Regions from separate parts of the Lysinibacillus sp. BNK-21 genome, predicted to be linked through region 2. Evidence: riboswitches for the same ligand, from Rfam matches in the RefSeq annotation. Region 2 holds a riboswitch; each other region holds the start of a gene.
The links. A riboswitch is a leader RNA that binds a small molecule or an ion and turns the genes downstream of it on or off. The one in region 2 is predicted to bind S-adenosylmethionine.
Positions count from the first base shown of each region.

Region 1: it holds a riboswitch for S-adenosylmethionine, as region 2 does, so the genes downstream of both, metK (methionine adenosyltransferase) here and ACMGGO_RS14540 (YezD family protein) in region 2, are expected to answer to the same signal.
Region 3: it holds a riboswitch for S-adenosylmethionine, as region 2 does, so the genes downstream of both, ACMGGO_RS01825 (bifunctional homocysteine S-methyltransferase/methylenetetrahydrofolate reductase) here and ACMGGO_RS14540 (YezD family protein) in region 2, are expected to answer to the same signal.
Region 4: it holds a riboswitch for S-adenosylmethionine, as region 2 does, so the genes downstream of both, ACMGGO_RS20840 (O-acetylhomoserine aminocarboxypropyltransferase/cysteine synthase family protein) here and ACMGGO_RS14540 (YezD family protein) in region 2, are expected to answer to the same signal.

Region 1 is NZ_JBLQTS010000001.1:934,253-939,320, reverse strand. Features, by position in the region: gene ACMGGO_RS04800 (gamma carbonic anhydrase family protein) at 1-409, shown strand, start outside; gene metK (methionine adenosyltransferase) at 589-1,785, opposite strand; SAM riboswitch class I at 2,044-2,162, opposite strand; gene pckA (phosphoenolpyruvate carboxykinase (ATP)) at 2,552-4,138, shown strand; gene ACMGGO_RS04785 (alpha/beta hydrolase family protein) at 4,204-4,980, opposite strand; gene ACMGGO_RS04780 (NUDIX domain-containing protein) at 4,964-5,068, opposite strand, start outside.
Region 2 is NZ_JBLQTS010000001.1:2,816,181-2,821,248, forward strand. Features, by position in the region: gene ACMGGO_RS14515 (formate--tetrahydrofolate ligase) at 1-628, opposite strand, end outside; gene ACMGGO_RS14520 (cold-shock protein) at 842-1,042, shown strand; gene ACMGGO_RS14525 (amphi-Trp domain-containing protein) at 1,188-1,466, shown strand; gene ACMGGO_RS14530 (VOC family protein) at 1,839-2,624, opposite strand; gene ACMGGO_RS14535 (flavin reductase family protein) at 2,774-3,259, shown strand; gene ACMGGO_RS14540 (YezD family protein) at 3,350-3,505, opposite strand; SAM riboswitch class I at 3,576-3,671, opposite strand; gene ACMGGO_RS14545 (DUF418 domain-containing protein) at 3,842-4,936, opposite strand; gene ACMGGO_RS14550 (TetR/AcrR family transcriptional regulator) at 4,920-5,068, opposite strand, start outside.
Region 3 is NZ_JBLQTS010000001.1:361,078-366,145, forward strand. Features, by position in the region: gene ACMGGO_RS01820 (protoporphyrinogen oxidase) at 1-1,033, shown strand, start outside; SAM riboswitch class I at 1,133-1,233, shown strand; gene ACMGGO_RS01825 (bifunctional homocysteine S-methyltransferase/methylenetetrahydrofolate reductase) at 1,323-3,170, shown strand; gene metH (methionine synthase) at 3,163-5,068, shown strand, end outside.
Region 4 is NZ_JBLQTS010000001.1:4,137,126-4,142,193, reverse strand. Features, by position in the region: gene ACMGGO_RS20845 (glycerol-3-phosphate acyltransferase) at 1-435, opposite strand, end outside; SAM riboswitch class I at 591-704, shown strand; gene ACMGGO_RS20840 (O-acetylhomoserine aminocarboxypropyltransferase/cysteine synthase family protein) at 821-2,122, shown strand; gene ACMGGO_RS20835 (hypothetical protein) at 2,455-2,838, shown strand; gene ACMGGO_RS20830 (homoserine dehydrogenase) at 3,302-4,288, shown strand; gene ACMGGO_RS20825 (hypothetical protein) at 4,348-4,578, opposite strand; gene ACMGGO_RS20820 (DMT family transporter) at 4,734-5,068, shown strand, end outside.

The DNA of each region.
Region 1 (5,068 bases), 1.9 Mb from region 2:
CATTTGGTTTAATACGGTTATTCGTGGTGATGTTTCCCCAACGATTATTGGTAAACGTGTCAGTATCCAAGATCTTTGCTGTTTACACCAAAGCCCAAAATATCCGCTCATTATTGAAGATGAGGTAACAGTTGGACACCAAGTCACTTTACATAGTTGTACAATTCGCAAAAATGCCTTAATCGGTATGGGATCCATTATTTTAGACGGAGCTGAGATTGGAGAAGGTGCATTTATTGGAGCTGGAAGCCTAGTACCTCCTGGTAAAGTCATTCCTCCAAATAGTTTAGCATTAGGTCGTCCAGCAAAAGTTGTCCGAGAATTAAATGCTGAAGATAAAGAGGATATGGAACGCATCGTACGAGAATACGCAGAAAAAGGTCAATATTATAAATCACTTCAGAAATAAATAACCTACACAAAAAATCAATACTAACGAAAAAATCCCTCGCGTTTTCGTGTACCGAATATGTTCACGAATCCTAGCGAGGTATTTTTGTAAAAAAAACAAAAGGAGCAATGTTGCCCCTTTGCTTATTAATACATCAGAATAATTTTCTAATGACTTCATTACTTTAGTTCAATAGTTTATAAACGTGCTTTTTCTCGTAGCGCGTCTGCTTTATCAATTTGCTCCCATGGTACATTTAAATCTGTACGACCAAAATGTCCATACGCAGCAGTTTGTTTATAAATTGGACGACGAAGATCAAGCATTTTAATGATACCTGCTGGGCGTAAATCGAATAGCTCGCGTACCCATTCAACGATCTCGCTTTCTTTCACTCTACCTGTGCCAAATGTATCGACAGCAATGGAAACAGGCTGAGCAACGCCAATCGCATAGGCAAGTTGCACTTCAGCACGCTCTGCTAAGCCAGCTGCTACGATGTTTTTCGCTACATAACGTGCTGCATATGCCGCCGAACGGTCTACCTTGGTTGCATCCTTACCTGAGAAGGCACCACCACCGTGACGTGCATAACCACCGTATGTATCAACAATGATTTTACGTCCTGTTAATCCAGCATCACCTTTTGGCCCACCAATTACAAAACGGCCAGTTGGATTGATGAAGTATTTCGTATTAGCATCTAATAATTCACTCGGTACAACTGGTGCAATAACAAATTCTTTTAAATCTGCTTGAATTTGTTCAAGTGTTGCTTCTTCATCATGCTGTGTTGAAATAACAATTGTATCCACGCGAACCGGTACATTATTGTCATCATATTCAATCGTTACTTGCGTTTTACCATCAGGACGTAAATAGGCAAGTTCACCTGATTTACGTACTTCTGTTAAACGGCGTGCTAATTTGTGTGCCAAGCTAATTGGTAATGGCATTAGCTCTGGTGTTTCATTACATGCATAGCCAAACATTAAGCCTTGGTCACCAGCACCAATTGCTTCTATATCAGCATCTGTCATAGAGCCTTCACGTGCCTCTAATGCCTGATCAACACCTTGAGCAATATCAGGTGATTGTTCGCCAATTGCCACAAGCACCGCTAAGTTCTCAGCATCAAAGCCATATTTACCTCGTGTATAGCCAATTTCAGCTACAGTGTCACGAACAATACCTTTAATATCCACATAAGTAGAAGTAGTAATTTCTCCTGCTACTAATACTAATCCTGTTGTTACAGTTGTTTCACACGCTACACGTGCATTTGGATCTTCTGCTAAAATAGCATCTAAAATGGCATCCGAGATTTGGTCACAAATCTTATCTGGATGTCCTTCTGTTACACTCTCTGATGTAAACAGTCGACGGTTTGTCATTTGGTTTTCCTCCTAAATACTCTTACAATAAGTAGTTGTGTATGAATACGGTACTCATTACCCATGTCAAGTCCGCTCCTAAGGATTGAACTCTCAAGCCGTTACTGCTGCTTTTAACACGAGGATTTCGAAAGATCCGTCATTATAATAAGGAAAGAACTACATATACTTACCTTTACATTGATTTTTAACAATAAAAAAATCCTTTTCTCACGTTACTTTACATGAGGAAAGGAATAATGACTGCGTAACCTTTCACTCTTATCGTTCAAGGGATGTTCCCTTGCATCAGGTTGGCACCAACGCATGTCGTGAAATAGTTCATGCAGGTTGCCGGGTTTCACAGGGCCTGACCCTCCACCAGCTCGGGATAAGAGTATCCGTTCAATCTCATGTTACTGAAAAGGTCGAACGTTGTCAAATATTTTCTTATGTATTACTGTATAGAAAGGAAAGAACTTATTACACAAAAACTTTTCATACTTGGATGATGATGTAAATAGAAGCAAATTAATCCCTACAACATACCTAGCTACTTGTGGTAACATATGTGTGGCTCAATTTTCGTGCCTAATTACAGTAGGATTGATGGTATTCTACTCGAAAAACATTATTTTTTGTCAGTTTATTGAAAAGTGGTAAAAACTCTAAAATAATTTCTTAATTAGTATAGATTATTTAAGCAATTGTGTTATACTATTTTTGAAATTAAGAAAAAATCCCTCTAAATCAAGGGAATACTATAAAAAAGGATGGTATTTAATCGATGAATTCAGTAGAAATTGCAAACGAACTGAAGGAATTATTAAACGGCGGTAACATTAATGTTCAACTTTCAGTACCACAATTAGCAGAAAAAGCTACATCTCGTGGTGAAGCAATGTTAACAGTAGATGGCGCAGTTCGTGCAGAAACTGGCAAATACACTGGTCGTTCACCTAAAGATAAATATACGGTAGAAGAAGAAAGCACAAAAGATCAAATTGACTGGGGTAAAGTCAACCAACCGATTTCTTCTGAAGTGTTCGATAACCTATATGTAAAAGTAATAAAATATTTAAAAGAACGTGACGAGTTATTCGTATTCAAAGGCTTTGCAGGTGCTGACAAAGACTCACAATTAAGCATTCAAGTTATCAATGAATACGCATGGCACAATCTTTTTGCTCATCAATTATTTATCCGTCCAACAGCAGATGAATTAGCTTCTCATGTTGCCGACTTCACTGTCATCTCAGCTCCTAACTTTAAAGCAGATCCTGCGGTTGATGGTACTGCTTCTGAAACATTCATCATCGTATCACTTGAAAAGAAAATTATTTTAATTGGTGGTACAGAATATGCTGGTGAAATGAAAAAATCTATCTTTGGTATCATGAACTACTTATTACCACAACAAGGTATTCTTTCAATGCACTGCTCAGCAAACGTTGGTGAAGCTGGCGATGTAGCGTTATTCTTCGGTCTATCTGGTACTGGTAAAACGACGTTATCAGCTGATCCTGATCGTAAGCTAATCGGTGACGATGAACACGGTTGGTCTGATAATGGTGTATTCAACATTGAGGGTGGCTGCTATGCAAAAACAATCAACCTTTCTGCTGAAAAAGAACCAGAAATCTACAATGCAATCCGCTTCGGCTCTGTATTAGAAAACGTAGCTGTTGATCCAGAAACTCGTATTTGTGACTATGATGATGGTTCACTAACAGAAAATACACGTGTAGCTTATCCAATCCAATACATCGAAAATATCGTTGATCCTTCTGTTGCAGGTCATCCAAAAACAATCATCTTCCTAACAGCTGATGCATTTGGCGTATTACCTCCAATCAGTAAATTAACAAAAGAACAAGCGATGTATCACTTCCTAAGCGGGTTCACTTCTAAACTTGCTGGAACTGAACGTGGTGTGACTGAGCCAGAACCAGTATTCTCTACTTGCTTCGGGTCTCCATTCCTTCCACTTCCTGCAACAGTATACGCAGAAATGTTAGGACAAAAAATTGACGAGCACGGTGCACAGGTATACTTAGTAAACACTGGTTGGACTGGTGGCGAATATGGCACAGGTAGCCGTATGAAACTATCTTACACACGTACAATGGTCCGTGCAGCAATCGATGGTAAATTAGCAGATGTTGAAACAACACAAGATGCTGTGTTTGGTTTACACATTCCAAAAGCAGTTGAAGGCGTACCTTCAGAAGTGTTAAATCCTCGTGAAGCTTGGGCAGATAAAGCTGCATACGATGCAAAAGCTGCTGAGCTTGCAGGCTTATTCAACGAAAACTTCAAGAAATTCTCAAACGTTTCTGAAGCCATCACTACACTTGGTGGTCCATTAAAATAACGTCTATATAAAAGACAAAGGGAACAATTTATTCGTTCCCTTTGTCTTTTTGTTTTCTCTATGCTTTATTGTTGTTTCATCCACTTGCAAAGAGCACGGACAGTTTCACGATTTTTTGCTGGTGGATATTGATGTGCATAGTTAAGATCATACCAAGTTTCGAATGATTTATTTGCTTCCTCTAAAAAAAATGCCAATTGTCTGGCATGTTCAATATCCACATTTTCATCACGATAGCCATGAATGATAAGAACGGGAGCTGTTATACGCTCTATCTCAAAAAGTGGTGTTCTTGCATCATACGCTTCTGGTACACGATTAGGTGTTCCTCCAATAACACGCTTCATCATTCTGCGCATATCTGTACGTTCCCAATAAGTGGCCGTTGCATCAGAAACACCTGCCCATGTTACAACAGAAGTAATATCCCTTCTTAAAATAGCTGTCCACAGAGCCATAATACCACCTCGTGAAAAACCAAAAACATGGATATTGTCATTGCAGAATTGTTTGAGTACATCTACGGCATAGACCGCATCGTAACGGTCTGCCCCTGCAAACTCGTCACGCCCCTCTCCCCCACGATTCCCACGATAATATGGGGCAAATACGATAAAGCCCTGCGCCGCAAATTGTGCAATACGAGAGGGTCTTACCATCCCAATGCTTTGCATGCCGCCTCTTAAATATAAAAAGCCATCATATGTACCTTCAGTCTTTGGCTCTGCTAATAATCCTTTTATACGTAAGCCCTGTGAAAGATAGGTTATTTCCGTTAAACGGATAGCTGGATTTGGTGAAGGATAGGGGCGTTTTTCGATAATATCACCATTGTGTGTCACGATGTTTCAGCTCCTCCAGCATTTTCTTCATCCCCTCATCCTTCATGTGAAAACTCAAGTTAGGATGCTGAGCAAATTCTTCATCAGT
Region 2 (5,068 bases):
ATACTGCCATAATTTCAGAGGCAACCGTAATATCAAAGCCATCCTCACGCGGCATGCCTTGAACAGGACCACCTAATCCCACCACTACCTTACGAAGGGCACGATCATTTAAGTCCATGACACGCTTCCAAATAATGCGTCGTGGATCAATGTTAAGTGTATTACCTTGGTGGATATGATTATCAATAAATGCGGATAAAGCATTGTTAGCTGTTGTAATCGCATGAAGGTCGCCAGTAAAATGTAAATTAATATCCTCCATTGGTATAACTTGTGCGTAACCTCCGCCAGTTGCGCCACCTTTTACGCCCATAACTGGACCTAATGATGGTTCACGTAATGCGACCATCACCTTCTTATCTAATTGATGAAGGGCATCTGCTAGTCCAACAGTCACAGTCGACTTTCCTTCACCAGCTGGGGTTGGACTAATAGCTGATACTAATACTACCTTTGCATCCTCGCCCTGAGCAGTAATTTTTAATGGGTCGATCTTTGCTTTGTAGCGTCCATACTGCTCAAGAGCATCCTCTGGAATACCCGCAGCATTGGCAATTTCCGTAATAGGTTTGATCACTGCTTGACTAGCGATTTCTAAATCTGATAATGGTTGATTTTTCGTTGTCATTTGGCATCCTACTTTCTATGTTGTTCATTTCCATTATAGTCTTAATTGTGAAAAAAAAGAAAGCCAGATATGCAAGCATTTCGTCAATCAATTGACTTATTTGTTCAATTCCTGTATGTTCTAAGAGAAAATGCAATTTTTTCACATTTTCTCAATGAGTGCACCATTTATTTAACTTTATTTTACATTCAAGCGCATTGGAGGCGAATGCTTATGCAACAGGGGATCGTAAAGTGGTTCAATAATGAAAAAGGTTATGGCTTTATTGAATGTGATGATGGCGAAGATGTATTTGTTCATTTTACGGGCATCCAGGAGGAAGGCTTCCGTACACTTGAAGAAGGTCAAAAGGTTTCATTTGATGTTGTGGAAGGCAATCGTGGACCCCAAGCATCAAATGTTGTAAAACTATAAGCGTAAGGGGACTATCCGTGTAGTTCCAGATTAGCAGCGGATTAGGAAATGCATCGTTTCCTTCATCCGCTTTTTGTATTGTTTTATAAGCTGAATGCCCCCTCCATGTTATAATAGAAGTAACAATACGTAAGGAGGGATTTCGATGCAAAAACAAAATAAACCCATGACTGAAGTTATTTTGAAGCATAAAGAACGACAAAGTGTAGCAGAATTTGCAGCAACACTGGAAACGATTGCAAAAAAGCTTAAAGAAAATGGTGAATTCACTTTTGTTCAAGACACAGAGCCAACAGTTGTCAGCCCAAGTGAACAGCTCAAAATCGAATACTCCTATACAAAAAAGGGCGACAAGCATTCATTTGAAATTGAATTTGATTGGTATACAGGTACAGAAACACCGAAAAAAATGACAATTGAATAATAATTGGCAACGAAAATCCACTTCTCTGATGAAGTGGATTTTTCCATATTGTTGAATTAAAGATCATGTCACTAGCTAAAACTTTCTAGCAAGGTGAGGAGGTGATTTCGCTCCAGGGTCTCCTCTGTAACGCTAAATCCACAGGAAAGCAAGTAGCCAGCATCAGAAATTCTATTGATGGTTTTGTTTTTCAATACTTATGTAAAAAGGCGGAAGCAAAAGTGTTTCAGCCCATAAAAATACCGAGCTATCCACTAAAACGCTTACGAAGTGTTTCGGAATAGTTCGGTTTTTCTAGTTATCATGTTTGTTAATTTAAAGATTATTCGGCTTAATGAAGGTCCCAGTTAGTTATGGCCCAGCCTTTTCTCCTTATCGATTTATCCAATAAAAAGCACCAGGGCAAACTAAAGTTTCCTTTGTTCGTTTAGGATCCTTTAATGTCACACCAAATGGTCCCTCTTTGACATGACCAAGTGTCATTGTCATCGCGCTCTCTTCCTCATAGAAATCTAAGCGCATATTCGGTAGCTGTAGTGACAAATACTGCTCATATTGCGTAGGCACTGGTAGCTGTAACACCTCTTGCCACAGCTTAACTGTTGCCTGCATGTCCTTGACGTAGAATTGGACGGATTCCATCGTTATAGCCTGTTTGACATCAATGGCACCACTTGCCTTTAATTGAACCAAACGTTCTTCATCTTCCTCCGCCCATTCAATCAAAAATGGAAAATCAATTGGCAGATCTGGCTTACCAAAATGCAGTAGCTTCCATTCTACCACAGTGCCATCTGGTCTTGTTCTGCTACATGCATCTGGTCCATATACTTCATAGCCCAATGCTCGCAAGCGTCGACCCTCTTCCTCAATATTTTTTGTGCGCAGAGCAATTCGAGAAAATCCCTGGCGCTCTTGATCACGTTTAAACGTATAATGTAGGGAATATGGGTATTGTGCCGCTTGCTCAAATAAATCACGATCATAGATAGCAATTTGTTCAATATAGCTTAAGCCAAAGTAGCTTAACGTATTATAAGTCCCCCACATCGTGTGCTGCCCACCATTCACTGTATGGACATTTCGTTTATTGAAGAAAACCTTTATATTTTCTGGTGATTCCACTTGATGAACCAAATGATCAAAATATAAAGTCATGGCCATTCCCCTTTCTTTCCCCATTACCTTTACCTGTATGTTTGATTAGTTTAAAATTTACTCAAGAAAAGGAGTTACTAGTAGGATATGAAAAAAAGTTTCGTTTACCTACAAACTCCGTTCACTAATTTCATAAAGAGGTGATTTGAATGACAGATTTAGTAGCTGCTTTTAAATTGGCATTAGGTAATTATCCTACAGGCGTAACAGTTGTCACGACATGTCATGACACAAAACCGATTGGCTTAACCGTCAATTCCTTTGCATCTGTTTCAATCGACCCGCTCCTTATTTTGTGGTCACTCGATAAAAAATCTCAGCTCCATCCTTATTTCACGACTGCGCCAAATTTTGCGGTCAATATTTTAGCGAGTGATCAAGAGCATTTATGTACACTATTTGCCAGTAAAATCCCTGATCGCTTTGCACAAGCAAAATGGTCAACTTCCTCTTTAGGACTACCGATTTTACATGATACAGCAGCTAATTTACAATGTAAAACATTTCAGCAAATCGATGCTGGCGACCATACCATTTTTATTGGGCAGGTCGTAGACATTACAAATGCTCAAAAAGAGCCTTTGCTTTATCATCGCCGTCATATCGGTCCCATACCAAAAAGCTTTTATAGCTAGTCTTTACACAAAAAAAGGGCCACTTGTAAGCATAGGAAATCCTTCATGCTTATAGGTGGCCGTTTGACATAAGTTCTACTGAAATCATTGTTATTTTTTCTGCGGAAATCTCTGCTTTTCAAGCCTATTAATTTGCACAATCACACCATCTTGAATCGTAATATGCACTTCACCAAATTCAAGATTTTGAATCGCCTTCGCAATTGCCTCTAGTTTCTTATCATCTACTTTTACTGACTGAGCCATACGATACACCCCTTCTTTTTTATCCTTATTGTTCATAAAGAGGCCAACGCATCAAACTGATTGATAGCCCCTCCTATCTCTCAGACACCATCTGTTGGATTTGGCACCTGTTGTTCGGTTGCCGAGGCTTCATTGGGCCAAGTCCCTCCACCTCTCTTGATAAGAGTACTGCGTTTCTTGAAAATAATTCTATAATTCTGCTATAGGAATGTCAATACAAAATATTAGAAAACCTAGTTGAATACTATGCAATATGTCGTTTAGATTAAAAGACTCCCTAAACCTAAAGTATTTTATGCCTAGTCAGTGAGAAATAGATGGCAATCCATTAATTTATTACAAGCTCCATTTCCTCATCATGAATTCAAGTGGGCCTCGATGATGTTTAGTCCTCCACCATACAGAAACAACGACACATCCTAAAAAATAACAGCAGGCATACAGCATGGAAAAAGCAAGTGTTTGGTTCTCCAGCTTTTGGCAAATAATTAGTATTCCAATGCCTATAACAACATGGCCAACATAATGCGTTAAAGACATTTGTCCTGTTAATATGAAAGATTGAATAACTTTATTTTTACATGTCTCTACAAGATAGATGGAGCTAACAATGATGACAATAGCCGAAGCCGAATTAGATAGGACATACATCATATTCGGTGGAATCGGTCCTGTATCAAATAAGTACAATGCACTCTCTACATCTAATAAATGAATGGTTGTCATCTTAATGAATAACGTTGAACAAGTCTCAGTCATGATGACTAACAATAAACCTATCACCAGTAAGTTTTTTCTTAATGTATGATTTGTTAAATCTAATGTGCCCATTACCATACCTATCAGAAAGAAGCAAATCCAGGGGAATAGTGGATGATAGCCATTAAACATCAAATTTCTTATAAATCCTGCTGGTGTCCAAAAATCAAGATACTCTAGTAGCACATATGTTGGATGCCAACCAGCAAGGTAACTAAATTGAATTTGAAGCCATTGTGAAAGGATAAGGATGGCACCGATTATGAAGATCATCATTTTCTTGGATTGGGCAATCAACCAAGCAGCAACAAACATATACACGCCATAATAATGTAAGATATCTCCTGTCCAGCCGATTGCATATAATATTATCCCTATCGTAAATAACAAAAGCGCCCTCTTCCACAAAGTAAGTCGATTTTGACGAAGAAGGATTGGGTCCTTACTCTCTCTAGCCTGACGAGTCATTAAGGCTGTCCCTATTCCTGCTAGCATGACAAATACGGCCGAGGCACGCCCCTCAAACATATTTTGTAAGGCAATCAACCATGTTGACCCATTCGTTGTAGAACCCGTTACGACACCAAAATTGACAATAAACATACCTAGCATAGCGAGAGCTCTTGCAAAATCAAGACCTTCAATGCGCCGATCATCATTTCTTTTTGTCATCTTTGCCCCCTTGGATAACGCTATTCACTGCCTCCTTCCAAATAGCCCTATAGTTCAATTGGTTGCCTGTTAACATGAAATTACCGATATTATCATAGACGAGGGCTAGCATCTGTGCCTTCGCTTCTATAT
Region 3 (5,068 bases), 2.5 Mb from region 2:
ACTTATTTCCGAGCAGGGAAAAAAAGAAGCGTTGAAGGATTTAACATTGCCAAACAATGGCTTCACAAAGGAAAGTTCTATCGGTGAATTTTTAACTTACTATTTAGGAGAGGAACTGGTGAAAAACCAAATTGCACCAGTCCTTGCAGGTGTTTATTCGGGAGATTTACATCAGCTTTCTATTGGCTCTACTTTACCGTATTTAATTGATTATAAGAATGATTTTGGAAGTATTATTAAAGGCTTTGATGCGAATCGTGAGCAATTTGTTAAAGCAGCGAACAAAAAATTTATATCCTTTAAAAATGGTTTATCTTCTTTAATTGATCGACTTGAACAAACCTTATCCGATGTAGAAATTATCAAGGGTGTTACTACACTAAATGTTCAAAAACAAGATAAGAACTACACAATTTCCTTAGCTAATGGTGAAATTATTGAGTCAGATTATGTCGTTTTAGCATTACCGAACGATACTGTACAAAATCTGCTACAGGATGAATCTTTAAACCGCTATTTTGACCAATTTACGACAGCGTCAGCGATTACTATCTATTTAGGTTTTGATGTGCCAGACGCTAAATTGCCAGCAGATGGAACGGGCTATATTGTTTCCCATAATTCAGACGTAACTTGTAATGCGGCAACTTGGACTAGTCGTAAATGGAAGCATACATCGAAAGAAAATAAATTACTTGTGCGACTCTTTTATAAGAGCATCAATCCAGCCTATGAGCAACTACGCGCCATGACGGATGAAGAATTGGCAGCAGTTGCTTTAGAAGATGTGAGAAAGAGCCTAGGAATAGAGGAGCAGCCAACCGTTGTGAATGTAACAAAATGGATTGATCAAATGCCTAAATATGATCTAGCGCATCGTGAAGCATTACAAGGCTTACTACAAGAATTACATGAGAAATATCCTAATTTATCGATTGCAGGGTGCTCGTATTTTGGCGTAGGTATTGGTGCTTGCATTCAAAACGGGAAAAAAATTGGTGAAGAGCTTGCAAAGGAACTTGCCAATTTCTAAGGTTTTAAGTGGAAAAAAACTTTGTTATGTGAAATAGTCTTGACTCATTCGTCAGTAAACGATATGATTCTTTTAATTATTTAAAAAATTCATACTTAATTCTTATCAAGAGAAGCAGAGGGACTGGCCCATTGAAGCTTCAGCAACCAACTTTATTGTCAGGTGCTAAATCCAGAAGACCGTTGAGTCGAAGATGAGAAGGAACAACAATGATGAATCGTTAAAGCCTTCTTTTTTTATGAAAGAAGGCTTTTTATTATATAGAGACATAGGAAGAGAGGCTAATTTTATGGGATTGCTTGAAAGGTTAAAAACGCATGTATTGACGGCAGACGGTGCATTTGGCACAGTGCTATATGGCTATGGATTGGAGTATTGCCATGAGGAAATGAATGTTCAGAGACCCGAGTTAATTGAAAAGATTCATAGAGAATATATTGCGGCTGGTGCTGACATCATTCAAACGAATACGTACGGTGCAAATGCCATTAAATTAGCTCGCTATGGATTGGAATCACGTGTCCAACAATTTAATGAAGCTGCTATCACCATCGCAAAACGAGCAGCGGCTGATGGCGGTCAATTTGTTTTAGGAACAATTGGTGGTATTCGGGGAATTCGTAAAAGTGATGCAACCTTGGATGAAATATTAGCGACTATTGAAGAACAAGCAAGCGTCTTACTTGCAGGGAATCCAGATGGCCTTTTACTTGAAACTTATTATGATTTTGAAGAATTAACAGCAACCTTAAAGATGCTACGAGAAAAAACAAAATTGCCGATTATTGCACAAGTTTCTATGCATGAGCCCGGTGTTCTACAAAATGGGATGTCTTTAAATAATGCTCTCCATGAGCTTGAAGCTCTAGGTGCTGATATTGTTGGTGTCAATTGTCGACTAGGTCCACACCATACAATTCAGGCATTTGAAGGTGTAGAACTTCCTAATAAGGCATTTATGTCGGCCTATCCAAATGCATCACTTCTGGACTTAGAGGATGGGCGTGTCGTTTATGAATCAGAAGCTGATTATTTTGGTCGAGCGGCTGTTGAATTGCGTGATCAAGGTGTACGTTTAATAGGGGGCTGCTGTGGTACAACACCCAAACATATTGCAGCAGCAAAGAAGTATTTAGAAGAGTTATCACCGGTTCAGGAGAAGCATGCGAAGCCTAAAAAGATTGAGATTGTTCGGGAAGCGGAGCCAACAAAGTATGAGCCTCTTCATGAAAAGGTTAAACGTGAACGCTCTGTCATAGTAGAGTTGGATACGCCTAGACATTTAGAGATTGATGGGTTCCTTGAAGGAGCAAAGCAATTATATGATGCAGGTGCAGATGTAGTTATGATGGCAGACAATTCATTGGCCTCTCCACGTATTAGCAATATTGCAATGGGCGCATTGTTGAAGAGCTCACATGGTGTACGCCCACTAACTCATATTACATGTCGAGACCGTAATTTAATTGGTCTACAATCTCATTTAATGGGGTTAAATGCTTTAGGTATTCATGATGTGTTGGCCGTTACGGGTGATCCAACGAAAGTAGGAGATTTCCCAGGTGCGACAAGTGTTTATGATGTATCTTCCATGGAGCTAATCCAATTAATTAAGCAATTAAATGAAGGGGTCTCTTTCTCAGGTAAGCCACTTCGTAAAAAAGCAAATTTCTCAGTTGCTGCTGCATTTAATCCAAACGTCCGTGTGTTAGATCGTGCTGTGACACGCTTGGAGAAGAAAATTGAGCATGGGGCAGACTACTTCATTTCTCAACCAGTATATACGAAAGAGAAAATTGTAGAGATTTATGAGGCAACAAAGCATTTACAAGCTCCAATTTACATCGGTATTATGCCTGTTACGAGTTATAAAAGTGCTGAATTTTTACATCATGAAGTGCCAGGTATCAAATTATCTGAAGATGCCTTAACAAGAATGAAAGCATGTGGAGAAGATAAAGAAAAGGCAACATTGGAAGGGATTGCTATTGCCAAAGAATTAGTAGAAGTGGCTACGCAATATTTCAATGGGATTTACCTTATTACACCATTTTTACGTTACGATGTGACACTAGAGTTGATGAAATATATAGAGCAATTGGATGAACAGAAAAAAGGAGTAAGTATACATGGCTAAGCACTCGATTGAAGAGCAACTAGAGAAACGTATTTTAATTCTTGATGGCGCAATGGGAACAATGCTACAAAATGAAAATTTATCAGCAGAGGATTTTGGTGGCGAGGAACTTGATGGCTGTAATGAAAATCTTGTGCTTACTAGACCAGATGTTATTGAAAAAATTCACCATAAATACTTAGAGGCAGGCGCAGATATTATTTGTACAAATACATTTGGTGGGACGCCTCTTGTGTTAAATGAATATGATCTTGGCACAAAAGCAGAAGTAATTAATAAGCGTGCAGTGGAAATTGCTCGCCAAGCAGTGGATCGTTATTCCACATCGGATTGGCCACGTTTTGTTGCAGGGGCTATGGGGCCAACAACAAAAACGTTATCAGTAACAGGTGGTATTACATTTGAAGAGCTAGAGGAAAATTTTTATGTACAGGCAAAAGCATTAATTGAGGCAGGAGCCGACGTTTTGTTATTAGAAACAAGTCAGGATATGCTCAATGTCAAAGCAGGCACACTTGGCGTAAAGCGCGCTTTTGCATCAACGGGAAAAGAGCTACCTGTCATGATTTCAGGAACAATAGAACCGATGGGTACAACGCTTGCAGGGCAAACAATTGATGCCTTTTATATTTCGATCGAGCATATTAAACCATTATCAGTTGGCCTAAACTGTGCGACGGGACCTGAGTTTATGACGGATCACATTCGTTCATTAGCAGAGCTTTCAACAGGCTATATTAGCTGTTACCCAAATGCTGGCTTACCAGATGAAGAAGGGTGTTATCATGAATCACCAGAATCGCTATCGCAAAAATTAAAAGGCTTTGCAGAAAAGGGTTGGCTTAATATTGTAGGTGGATGTTGTGGGACGACACCCGCTCATATTGCAGCCATTCGTGAGATCTTAAAAGATGAAAAACCTCGTCAATTACCAGAAAAAACACATGGTCATGCGGTATCAGGAATTGAACCGTTATTGTATGACGATTCTATGCGTCCGTTATTTATTGGGGAGAGAACAAATGTAATCGGCTCTCGTAAATTTAAGAATTTAATCATTGACGGGAAATTTGAGGAGGCCGCAGAGATTGCACGTGCTCAAGTCAAAAATGGTGCACATGTTATTGATATTTGTTTAGCCAACCCTGATCGCGATGAATTAGCCGATATGCGTGGATTTATGCAGGAGGTTGTAAAAAAGGTTAAGGTGCCTCTTGTGATTGACTCAACTGATGAAAAAGTAATTGAGGAAGCATTAAAGTTTTCACAAGGGAAAGCCATCATTAACTCTATTAATTTAGAGGATGGTGAAGAACGATTTGATGCAGTATTACCACTCGTGAAAAAATATGGTGCATCATTAGTTGTTGGAACGATAGATGAAAAGGGGATGGCGGTTGACCGTCATCGAAAGCTCGAAATTGCCGAGCGCTCCTATCAACTTTTAACGGAAAAATGGGGGATTGCACCAGAGGATATCATTTTCGACCCATTAATGTTCCCTGTAGGAACTGGGGATGAGCAGTATATTGGTTCAGCGCTAGAAACGATTGAAGGCATTCGTCTCATCAAAGAAAAATTGCCGCAGACATTGACTGTACTTGGCGTAAGTAATATCTCATTTGGCTTACCACCTGTTGGTCGTGAAGTACTGAATGCTGTTTATCTCTATCATTGTACACAGGCGGGCTTAGATTATGCCATTGTTAATACAGAGAAATTGGAGCGTTATGCATCCATCCCTGAAGAGGAAATCAAACTCGCAAATGACCTGCTCTTTAATACAAATGATGAAACATTAGCAGTGTTTACAGATTTTTATCGAGATAAAAAGAAGGAAAAAACGGAAGCTGATATTCCAAAAACGGTTGAAGGTCGTTTAGCTTACTATATATTAG
Region 4 (5,068 bases), 1.3 Mb from region 2:
TGTTGCAAAGGATAAAATAACAAATAAAATAAGTGCAAATAAACCAATCTTCCAATCAACAGCAAGTAAAATACCAATGATGGAGGCCGTTCCTTTCCCGCCGTTGAAGCCCATGTAGAAGGGGAAATTATGACCTAAAATAACCCCAGCAGCCATAATATAAGTAAGCAGCCAAATTTGTTCTTCTGTTAAATGAATGGCGTCCGCTAGATAAAAATGTGCACCTATAATAGCGACAACGCCTTTGCCTATATCGATGAGGGCTACTAAAACGCCATACTTCCAGCCAAGGGAAAGAGTAGCATTAGAGGCACCAGCATTACCGTGGCCAGCCTTTTTTAAATCAACCCCCGATAAAAATTGAGCCACTTTAGAGCCGTGAATACAGCCTATTAAATAGCCAATCATAAGAAAAATGATCACGGCCTTTACCATAAAAATACTCCTCTCAAAATTTTTTCTAAAATAGTGTATGCGTTCATATTACGTATAAGAGCAGACAGAAGTTTCGGAAAAAATAAAATTTACATGTTGACAGAAAAAAACTCTATGTTTATACTGTGTAACAACGATGGAAATTGAATCTCATACTCTTATCAAGAGCGGCGGAGGGATAGGCCCTATGATGCCCGGCAACCAGTAAGCAATGAGCTTACTAAGGTGCTAATTCCTACAGATTCTTACTTGGATCTGGCAGATAAGGGGAGGAAAACTTGCAACCGCAACCCTCTTCTTAGCTGAAGAGGGTTTTTGTTTTCTACAGAAAAATCCTCCTCATCTCCGGTACCATCGTAAAAAAATAACCATTTGGAGGTACACAATGACAAATTTTAAACCAGAAACATTGCTGTTGCATGGTGGTCAAGAGCCAGACCCAGTGACGGGTTCTCGCACAGTTCCAGTCTATCGCTCAACTGCTTTCGTATTTAAAGACACTGCTCATGCGCAACGTCTTTTTGCCTTAGAGGAAGCAGGGAACATTTACACACGAATTACCAATCCAACAGTTGATGTGTTTGAAAAACGTGTGGCTTTATTGGAAGGTGGAACAGCAGCAGTAGCACTTTCATCTGGTGCAGCAGCTATCGCATTTTCCATTTTAAATCTAGCTGGAGCTGGTGATGAGATAGTAGCAGCTAGTTCTTTATATGGTGGTACGTATAATTTATTTGCTAACACATTACCAAACTATGGTATTAAAACAATTTTTGTAGATGAAACAAACCCAGAGAATTTCAAAGCAGCGATTACTGATAAAACAAAAGCTGTCTTTGCAGAGGTTTATGGTAATCCAAGTTTAAAGGTTTTAGATATTGAAGCAGTAGCTAGAATTGCACATGATAATGGTCTACCATTAATTATTGACAGCACGTTCGCTTCTCCTTACGGTTCTACACCTATTGAATACGGCGCAGATGTTGTAGTTCATTCAGCAACTAAATGGATAGGAGGTCATGGTACAACTTTAGGGGGCGTTGTTGTAGACGCTGGTAAGTTTGATTGGACTAGCGGTCGATTCCCTGGTTTTACTGAACCAGATGCCTCTTACCATGGTCTACGTTATGGAATTGATACAGCTTCTGCTGCCTTTGCTACAAAGCTACGTGTACAACTATTACGTGATTTTGGTCCAACATTAAGTGCTGATGCTGCCTTTAATTTATTGCAAGGGTTAGAAACGCTTCATCTGCGTATCCCTAAACACAATGAAAATGCATTGGCAGTGGCTGAGTATTTACAAAACCACCCATCTGTGGAGTATGTAAATTATAATGGCCTAGAAGATTTTCCGACACATGAGTTAGCAAAAAAATATTTAAGAAATGGCTTCGGTTCAGTGCTTACATTTGGCATAAAGGGTGGACGAGAAGCTGGGCGAAAGCTTATTGATAGCGTGAAATTATTTTCACATGTAGCAAATGTAGGTGATGCAAAGTCATTAATTATTCATCCAGCTTCCACTACTCATCAGCAACTATCAGCAGACGAATTAGTTCAAGCTGGTGTAACCGAGTCGCTCATTCGCTTATCCATCGGTTTAGAGGCAGTAGAGGATATTATTGCTGATTTAGATCAAGCCATTACACAGGCTACAACAACTGAACAAACAGTAGAAGCTTAAAGTTTAAAGAAAATGGTAAGATGTTGTGACGTTAACGTATTTTCTCATTCGATTAGCCTCATTTGGTAATGCGTTAAACGTTGCTACATCAATCTATTACTGCTCCCGTTAATTATCAGAACCTTATAAAAAATAATACCAAGTAATTTTATATGTATTATTGACTTTGTTAAATCCATGTTATATACTAGGAAATAAGTTAACAGTACGAAAATTTTTTTAAAAAAGGTAAATGTTTTCATAAGTGCTCCCCCACTTTTGAATATATAGAAGAGTAGTTGCCTAGCCAGTGATTACTCTTCCCAAAAACTGATGATAAAGGAGTGTTTAAAATGGGTAACATCTATAGTGCGCAAAACATTGTATCCTATCTAATATATGAGCTAAATGAAGGGCATGTATTTGTCAACAATAAATCCATTCAACACCTTCTTACATCAGTCGAAAGAAAATGGCAGGAAGTATTTGGTCATACAGCAATTCAAGAACATGTTTTTACTGAAAAGGACTTTACTGTAAAGGAAGTATTTGAGGCATATGAACAGTACGGTGTGAGCCATATCTCACTTCCTGCGACAGAGTTTTACTTGAAGTATGGTACATTTCAATTAGTGGAACGTACGTATGCAATACCAAATTTTACAGAAGAAGAGATTAGTCTTGTTCAACAAGCTTTAGCACAATATCGTTATCAATTGCTTTCAAAAGCAAGTTAAAACCCCCTCATATTTTTAAGCTCATTCTCTGCTGCTACAGGGAATGAGTTTTTTCTTTAAAGGGATTGTTATGAGTGTCTGAGCATACATATATATAATAGAAGAAAGACATTCATATATTGAAATGTAAATAGTCAATATTTGTTCAAATCTTATAGATTGATTAATAAAACGTATAATAAAGGGAATGAAACCGATTTCTTTTGCACATCTAGAGAAAACAAATGTCCTTCCTAGAAAGATTTTTCTTGTGCAAAGCGTGTATTTGCGTTACAATTTTCTTTAAGTTAAATTTTGAATTATTTGAATTTGTATGTGTCCTAACACATATAGAAATAGCGAAACTCATACAAAGAGAGTTGTTGGCTAAAGACTGCGGTGGGTGTCAAATTGTCATGACACAACCCCATGGAAAATTAGCTTTAATGAAACTGCGGAATGTAAGTTGGAGGGAATAACGAGAATGGCAACTATAAAGGCAGCGATTTTAGGATTTGGAACGGTAGGTCAGGGGATTTACCATATTTTAAATGAAAAACGAGAAGAGCTAAAAAATAAATTAGGTATTGAATTAGAGGTAGCGAAGATTTTAGTGACAGATGCTAGTCGTGAACGTGTCCCAGGCACAGCACATTTAATGACAACAAGTATGGATGAAGTCTTAGCAGAGCCAGGTATGCAGGTAGTGTTTGAAGCAATTGTGAACGAAGAACCTGCATACAGTTATTTAAAGCGAGCGGTGGAACATAAATGTCATGTTATTACTGCCAATAAAGTGATGTTTGCCAAACGAGGTTTGGAGTTGCAGGATCTTGCAAAAGCTAATGGCGTTTTTGTAGGCTATGAGGCTACTACCGCTGGTGGCGTACCTGTTATAAAAACAATGAAAAATATCTTACTTGTAAATGATGTAAGTCGTATACAAGGTGTCTTAAATGGCACATGTAATTATATTTTAACAAAAATGCGTGCACAAGGCTGGTCGTTCGAAACAGCTTTAAAAGAGGCACAAGGCTTAGGTTATGCCGAAGCAGATCCATATAATGATATATCTGGGCAGGATGCATTTAAAAAATTAATGATATTAAGTGCCTTAGCTTTTGGTGAGCAGCCTGACTGGTCAGATGTAGAGGTAATTGGGATCGATAGTATCTCTGCTGAACAAGTTCATGAAGCATGTGAAAAGGGTCTTCGTTACCGCCATGTTGCTGAAGTGGAAAAACTAGCTGACGGTAAGATTATTGCAAAAGTAGGTCCTCAACTAGTTGATAATGAGCATCCACTTTATCCAGTCGATGATGTGTTCAATGCGGTGGCATTAGAGACTAACTATATTGGTACATTAACATTAATCGGTCCTGGAGCAGGGATGTATCCAACAGCAAGTGTCATGGTAGAAGATTATGCTGAAATCATTGGGAAAAGAGCAGGATTTGTTGTGACAATCTAATATAAGCTTTAAAAAAGGCCCGCCATTCAACAATGTTCAATTGTATGAATGGTGGGCTTTTAGTCTTCATCTTTGACGTCTATGTCCTCTGGAATAGGAGTAGCACGCCAAATTTCAATTTCCTCTTTTATACGTTCCAATTGTTTAAAATAAGTGCTGAATTGTCCACTATTGATTAAAATTTGTTGGCCATCGTAAACAGAACGGATGCGTCCTTCGTAAATTAGACGCATTACTTGATCCTCAGGCATACCAAGATCAATAGCTGTCTCTTCAATTGATTTGTACATACGATTCGCTCCTTTTACTGTTTTTATTATAACGTCCATTCATGAGAAAACATACTATTGGAATTAAAAGAAAAGTAAAAATGATAATTGTTTGATTTTGGATAAATATGTATGATTAGTATGGAGAAAGATGTGAAGCGGGGATGAGCTGAAAAATGTTAAATTCATTGTTTGTATTACTAGCAGCTATTCTATGGGGAATGACAGGTACTGCCCAGACATATTTGGATGAAGAGGTATCTCCAATAGCTGTAGCCACGATTCGTTCTGCAATTGGTGGCAGTTTTTTAAGGTGGTCATGGAAATGGACAATTTTAGCTGCGGCTAGTATTGCGTTTTTCCAAGGTCTTTTCTTCTCATCCATTCGTCTAACAGGTATAGCCATTGGAACTGTTGCTACTATTGGTAGTGCACCAGTGTTTTCTGGTGTATTAGAGTGGCTAGTATGGAAAACACGTCCCACAGCAGTATGGGGACTTGCTACATTGAT